DNA from 3 places in the Pseudoalteromonas sp. CNC9-20 genome. Region 2 is predicted to be linked to each of the others. Evidence: predicted binding sites of a transcription regulator. Region 2 holds the regulator's gene; each other region holds the start of a gene.
What was found. Region 2 encodes MetJ, which represses methionine synthesis genes. Its sites were predicted from a motif close to TAGACGTCTAGACGTCTA; they were not measured.
Positions count from the first base shown of each region.

Region 1 (2,280 bases), 550 kb from region 2:
GAGTGAGGCTCAATAAATCGTTGTTGCCCTTGACCAACACATGCCAATCTTGAAACCGCTCACCACGATAATCATGCTCTTCGAGCTTATGCTGTTGGATCATCGTACCCATGGCGCCATCTAAAATTAAAATGCGCTCGTTGAGGGCCAGTGTTAATGCATCACGTTTATTCGGCATAGTTGTTAGTCCTTACATCCTGGCTAACCAGATTAATATCATAGGGAGTGGTTTGGTAAACGTAGTAATTAAGCCAATTCGAAAATAGCAAAAAGGCATGGCTTTGCCAGGTTTTCGAGGGCTCTTGCGCTGGGTCGCCATTAGGGAAGTAGTTTTCTGGCATCGGTGCGTCAGCGCCTTTATCGCAGTCACGTAAATACTCTTTTTTCAGGGTATCGGCATCATACTCAGGGTGTCCGGTGATATACACCTGCGAACCACTCTGGTTTTTAAGTAAGTAAGCACCTACCTTGGGCGAGCCTGCTACCACGACTAATTCTTTACAGGCGTTTATCGCAGCAATATCAATATGGCCATAACGCGAATGCGGGACTAAGAAGCGATCGTCAAAGCCTCGGGTTAACGCCGCGTGGTCAAAATAACACTGATGCTCAAACACCCCGCACAACTTATTTTTCTGCAATTGACGCTTAAGTCCATGGTGATGGAAAAGCCCAGCGTGCGCCGCCCAACAACTAAATAGCGTCGAGGTCACATGGTGCTCCGCCCAATCAAAGAACGCTTGTAGCTCCGACCAATACCCTACTTCATCATATTCTAAGTGAGCCAAGGGTGCGCCGGTGACAATCAAGGCATCGTAATTGTTGTCTTTAACATCTGAGAAATACTGATAAAACATATCCAGATGCTGCTCTGAGTTGGCGCTAGAGCGGTGCGTATCTAAACGCAGTAAGTCAACATTGACCTGCAATGGCGTATTTGCCAGCAAACGAATAAATTGCACTTCGGTTTCCACCTTATTCGGCATCAGGTTCAAAATAGCCAAGCGCATGGGCCGGATTTCTTGAGTCCGAGCGCGACTTTTCGGCATCACGAATACATTTTCTTGGCGCAGCTCCATAATCGCTGGCAAAGCGTCTTGAACCGTAATGGGCATGGCGGTACTCCGAATTAAAAGATAAGAGGCTATTATGAACGCCACACTGGAAATTTCAACCTCTAGATGTTTAGACGTCCAAAATAAAGTTGCAGTGAATGAGTTAACTGCAATAATGCCCGCGATTAACTAACAAAGAGTCGATGATGGGTATAGGTGAAATTGCAGCAATCAGTGCAGCCGTGGTTTGGGCTTTTTCTACCTTACTGTACAAAGGCTTCAGTCATCACCTTTCACCGCTGCAACTAAATGTAAGTAAAGGCTTACTCGCTTCTTTAATGATGATGATTGCCATGGCGCTACTTGGCGATGGCGCCATGCCAGTGCAGCTCACCTCATGGGGCTGGCTTATCGCCGGTGGGATTATCGGTATTGCCATCGGCGATAGCGCCTACTTTGGCGCCCTGCGCAGTATTGGCCCAGCACGAACCTTAATAATCGAATCTCTCGCTCCAGCCTTAACTGGCATACTTAATATTGTGCTGTTGGGTGTGTACTTACCGCTATTGGCCTGGTTGGGCATCGCCATCACTTCGGTGGGGGTGATCCTCGCGGTATTACCTCAACGCCACTTGCCCCCAGTTGATAAGAAGTTTTACTTTCAAGGCGTGGCTTTCGCATTACTTGCGGCTTTGTGCCAAGCCAGTGGCATGGTGATGTCAAAAGGGGCTATGAATACTGAGTCGATGAGTAGCCTATGGGCCGCCCTTATTCGCCTCCTTGCCGGCACATTGAGCGTGGCTTTACTGGTAATGATTATAAAACGCAGCGACCTATACCAAGCCATTCGATTGCACGGTATTGATAACAAACGCTGGCTGCTGGTGGCTGTTTTTTTCGGCACCTTCGTTGGCTTGTGGCTGCAATTGGCGGCGGTGCAGCATACCGACCCGGCTATTGCACAAACTATTTTTGCTACTGCCCCGCTGATGGTCATGACGATTGGCTTTTTTAAACGCGAGCCGGTGACTTGGCGTATGATAGTGGGCGGTTTATTGGCGCTGGCTGGAGTGGCCATATTATTGGCAAATTAACGGGCCATTCGTTGACGCTTTCACCATAGAGACTCTACAATAACGGCAGTTTAAATTAGTCACATTGTAAAGGCTCCTTTCATGGTTTTACCTGATAAGTTTATTTTCTCGATGAGTCGCGTGTCAAAGGT
Region 1 is NZ_JAKRFS010000003.1:628,101-630,380, reverse strand. Features, by position in the region: gene MHM89_RS10020 (homocysteine S-methyltransferase family protein) at 1-178, opposite strand, end outside; gene metA (homoserine O-succinyltransferase) at 168-1,115, opposite strand; gene MHM89_RS10010 (DMT family transporter) at 1,262-2,149, shown strand; gene ettA (energy-dependent translational throttle protein EttA) at 2,231-2,280, shown strand, end outside.
Region 1: the regulator MetJ is predicted to act here: its motif matches at 1,179-1,196, upstream of metA (homoserine O-succinyltransferase).

Region 2 (2,280 bases):
CTGCGCGGATATCCGTGAGTCGCAAAATGGGATTACTGGGCGTTTCAATCCACACCAGTTTGGGTTTGGCGGCCACTAAGCGTTGGTAACAGTTTGATTGAGTGAAATCGATAACCTCAACCTTGAGCAACCCCCGTTTAGCTAAAGATGTAAATAAGCGATAACTGCCGCCATAACAATCATGGGGGATCACTAGGGTGTCATTGGGTGTCAGTAGCTGCGTCACTAGATGCACTGCGGCCATACCTGTCGCGGTGATAATTCCGTGCTCTCCCCCTTCTAGTTGCGCTAAGGTCTGCGCCAAAATATCCCGATTGGGATTACCACTACGACCATAATCATATTCGCGTTTGCTATCAAAATCGGCAAAGGAATAGGTGGTCGATAAATGAATGGGTGGCACCACCGCACCATGGTGCTTATCGGCATCAATACCATGGCGCACGGCGATGGTGTCTTTTTTTAGTTGTGACATATTTGCCCCCAATCAAGAAAATGGATGTTTAGACGTCCAAAAGGTTAAATTAACACAATTTAGAAGTCAAAACATTTATACGTCTAAATAGCTATTTTATGAATATTTGACTATCCTTACCAACGCGATAAAATTTCGCCCTTATTGATGCCTAAGTGACCAAAAATAAGACGCAAATTATGGCCAAGTGGAATGGTGAATACATTCACCCTTATGCGGAGCATGGAAAAAAAGCCCAACAGGTAAAGAAAATTACCGTTTCCATCCCGCTCAATGTTTTAAAAGTATTAACCGATGAACGTACTCGCCGCCAGGTGAATAATCTTCGTCACGCCACCAACAGTGAGTTGCTGTGTGAAGCATTTCTACATGCCTTTACTGGTCAACCGCTGCCAAATGACGAAGATCTCCGAAAAGATAATCCGGAGAAGGTACCTGAAGAGGTGAGAAAAATTATGGAAGAAATGGGTGTGGAAGTGCCTGTTATCGGAGAGGACTAACAAAGACAAGCAAGTTTAACTAACCCCTGAGCATTAGGCCTCATTGCAGGAGCTAGCTTAGTGTTGTTCATACATGTCGCAAGTCAGCCTGTATGAAAAGCGGTTAGTGAAGCTATTACTCTTTGCAAGCCATAAAAAAACCCAAGCACTAAGCTTGGGTTTTCTTTTTCTAGCGCTGAGTAGTAAAGTGATTACTCAGCCATATAATTCGCTGGCATATCAATTTGCGCAACACCTGAGTCCACAGCCGCCTGCGCCACGGCTTTCGCTACGCGTGGCAATAATCGTGGATCCATGGGCTTGGGAATAATGTATTGCGCGCCAAACTCTAATTCGCTCACTCCAGATGCCGTTAACACTGACTCAGGTACTGGCTCCTTGGCGATGCTGCGAATAGCCTCTACAGCGGCAATTTTCATCTCATCATTGATAGCGGTGGCACGCACGTCCAGTGCACCACGGAAAATAAATGGGAAACACAGTACGTTATTCACCTGGTTCGGGTAGTCAGAGCGCCCAGTGGCCATAATTAAGTCTTTGCGCGCACTGTGTGCCACATCCGGCTTAATTTCTGGGTCTGGGTTAGAACAGGCAAAAATGACCGGCTTGTCGGCCATCAATTTAAGGTCTTCAGCTGAGAGCAAATCTGGGCCAGAAACACCAACGAACACATCGGCATCAGCAATAACGTCTTGCAAGGTACGCTTATCGGTGTTGTTAGCAAATAATTGCTTATATTCATTTAAGTCATCCCGACGCGTGTGGATCACCCCTTTACGGTCAAGCATGTAAATATGCTCGCGCTGGGCGCCACACTTAATAAGCAGTTCCATACATGCAACTGCCGCTGCGCCAGCCCCCAAACACACGATCAGAGCATCACGAATATCTTTACCTTGAATTTCTAAAGCGTTTAGCATGCCTGCGGCCGTGACGATAGCAGTGCCGTGTTGATCATCATGAAATACTGGCACATTACAGCGTTCAATGAGCGCTTGCTCGATTTCGAAGCACTCTGGGGCTTTAATATCTTCGAGGTTAATACCGCCAAAGGTATCGGCAATATTTTCTACAGTGTTAATAAAGTCTTCCGTGGTGCGATGCTTCACCTCGATATCGATGGAATCAAGATTAGCAAAACGCTTAAACAGTAGTGCCTTGCCTTCCATGACCGGCTTAGACGCTAACGGCCCTAAGTTACCCAACCCTAAAATGGCACTGCCATTAGAGATCACAGCAACCATATTGCCTTTGGCCGTGTATTTATAAGCATTGTTAGCATCGGCAGCGATTTCACGCACCGGC
Region 2 is NZ_JAKRFS010000003.1:76,826-79,105, reverse strand. Features, by position in the region: partial or broken gene metB (cystathionine gamma-synthase) at 1-475, opposite strand, end outside; gene metJ (met regulon transcriptional regulator MetJ) at 655-975, shown strand; gene MHM89_RS07485 (malic enzyme-like NAD(P)-binding protein) at 1,167-2,280, opposite strand, start outside.

Region 3 (2,280 bases), on a different contig from region 2:
AGGAATCGCAAAGGCGTCATGAGACCAACCTAAGAACTCGCGCGCAGCTTTAATTTCATCATCGCCCAACGGCGCACCGTGGCAATCATGGCTTCCTGATTTATTCGGAGAGCCGTAACCAATCACTGTTTTACAACAGATAAGCGTTGGCTTGTCACCTCGGGCGCGGCCTTCATCAATAGCAGCGCGAATAGCCTCGCTATCGTGGCCATCAACATTACGCACCACGTGCCAGCCGTAAGACTCAAAACGCGCGGGAGTGTCGTCACTAAACCAGCCTTCTACCTCACCATCAATAGAAATACCATTGTCGTCCCAAAACGCAATCAACTTACCAAGGCCTAGAGTTCCTGCAAGCGAACACGCCTCGTGAGAAATCCCTTCCATCAAGCAGCCGTCGCCCATAAAAGCGTAAGTATAGTGATCAACAATTTCATGGTCAGCGCGATTAAATTGAGCAGCAAGGGCTTTCTCCGCGATTGCCATCCCTACCGCATTGGTGATCCCCTGTCCAAGCGGGCCCGTAGTAGTCTCAATACCCGGAGCGTAACCGTATTCAGGGTGGCCCGGAGTTTTTGAATGAAGCTGACGGAAGTTTTTAATTTCCTCAATAGGAAGTTCATAGCCGCTTAAGTGTAAAAGCGAATAAATCAGCATTGAACCGTGGCCATTTGAGAGAATAAATCGGTCACGGTCAGCCCAGTTAGGGTTGCTCGGGTTATGCTTAAGATAATCGCGCCACAGTACTTCGGCGATATCGGCCATGCCCATCGGGGCACCCGGATGACCTGATTTAGCTTGTTGAACCGCGTCCATGGAAAGCACGCGAATGGCGTTTGCAAGTTCTTTGCGTGATGGCATGAATTCTCCTACCTTTAAATGTATTTGCGCTGGGGCTTCACTCGCGCTCATGCTGGCGCGGGTAAAGAATAAGACGAAAGCCCATTCTTACTTATTCATCTGCCCCCTGCAATTAAAAATTGGGCATCGAACGAGTAACTTTAGAATTACTCATAACGAATAAAAATACTGATAACTAAAAGAGTACAAAAACACCAAGCAATAAAGGTCAAAAGACCGCTATACAATCAATTTTATTTAGACGTCTAGGCGTAAAAAGCTAGGAAATCACCTGTGATTTAGCTAGAATACGCGCCTTAATTTATGCTGCGCTCAACCCAGTGGCTGGTATGATCTTGGGAAGCGCGATACTTGTGAGCAGAAACTTATGGCAAAACATTTATTTACTTCTGAGTCTGTGTCTGAAGGACACCCGGATAAAATCGCTGACCAAATTTCTGATGCGGTACTCGATGCTATTTTGGCGCAAGATCCCCATGCCCGTGTAGCCTGCGAAACCTATGTGAAGACCGGTATGGTGATGGTGGGTGGTGAAGTCACAACCAGTGCTTGGGTCGACATCGAAGAGTTAACGCGCAAAACCGTGCGTGAAATTGGCTACACCCATTCCGATATGGGCTTTGATGCCGACTCATGTGCAATTCTAAACACCATTGGTAAGCAGTCTCCTGATATTAATCAAGGTGTTGACCGCGCTCGTCCAGAAGAGCAAGGTGCAGGTGACCAAGGCTTGATGTTTGGTTATGCCTGTAATGAAACTGACGTGCTCATGCCAGCGCCCATTACCTATTCACACCGCTTGGTACAACGCCAAGCCGAAGTGCGCAAAAATGGTGAATTACCGTGGTTACGCCCAGACGCCAAGTCACAGGTGACCTTTGCTTATGAGAATGGCAAGGCCGTTGGTATCGATGCCGTCGTGCTGTCAACGCAACACTGCGATTCTATTGCGCAAGATGACTTGGTTGAAGCAGTCATGGAGACCATTATCAAACCAACGCTACCGGCAGAGCTTATTACCGATGCGACTAAGTTCTTCATTAACCCCACAGGACGCTTCGTGATCGGTGGCCCTATGGGGGATTGCGGCTTAACTGGTCGTAAAATCATCGTTGATACTTATGGCGGTATGGCACGTCACGGTGGTGGCGCATTCTCAGGTAAAGATCCATCGAAAGTGGACCGCTCTGCCGCTTACGCAGCACGTTACGTTGCCAAAAATATAGTCGCGGCCGGCCTGGCCGATAAATGCGAAATCCAAGTGTCTTATGCCATTGGCGTTGCCGAGCCAACCTCCATCAGTGTTGAAACCTTTGGCACTGGCAAATTAGACGAAACGCGTTTAATCGAACTGATCCGCAAGCATTTCGACTTACGTCCTTATGGTTTAATTCAAATGCTTGATTTAGAACGTCCGAT
Region 3 is NZ_JAKRFS010000004.1:346,201-348,480, reverse strand. Features, by position in the region: gene tkt (transketolase) at 1-861, opposite strand, end outside; gene metK (methionine adenosyltransferase) at 1,229-2,280, shown strand, end outside.
Region 3: the regulator MetJ is predicted to act here: its motif matches at 1,100-1,117, upstream of metK (methionine adenosyltransferase).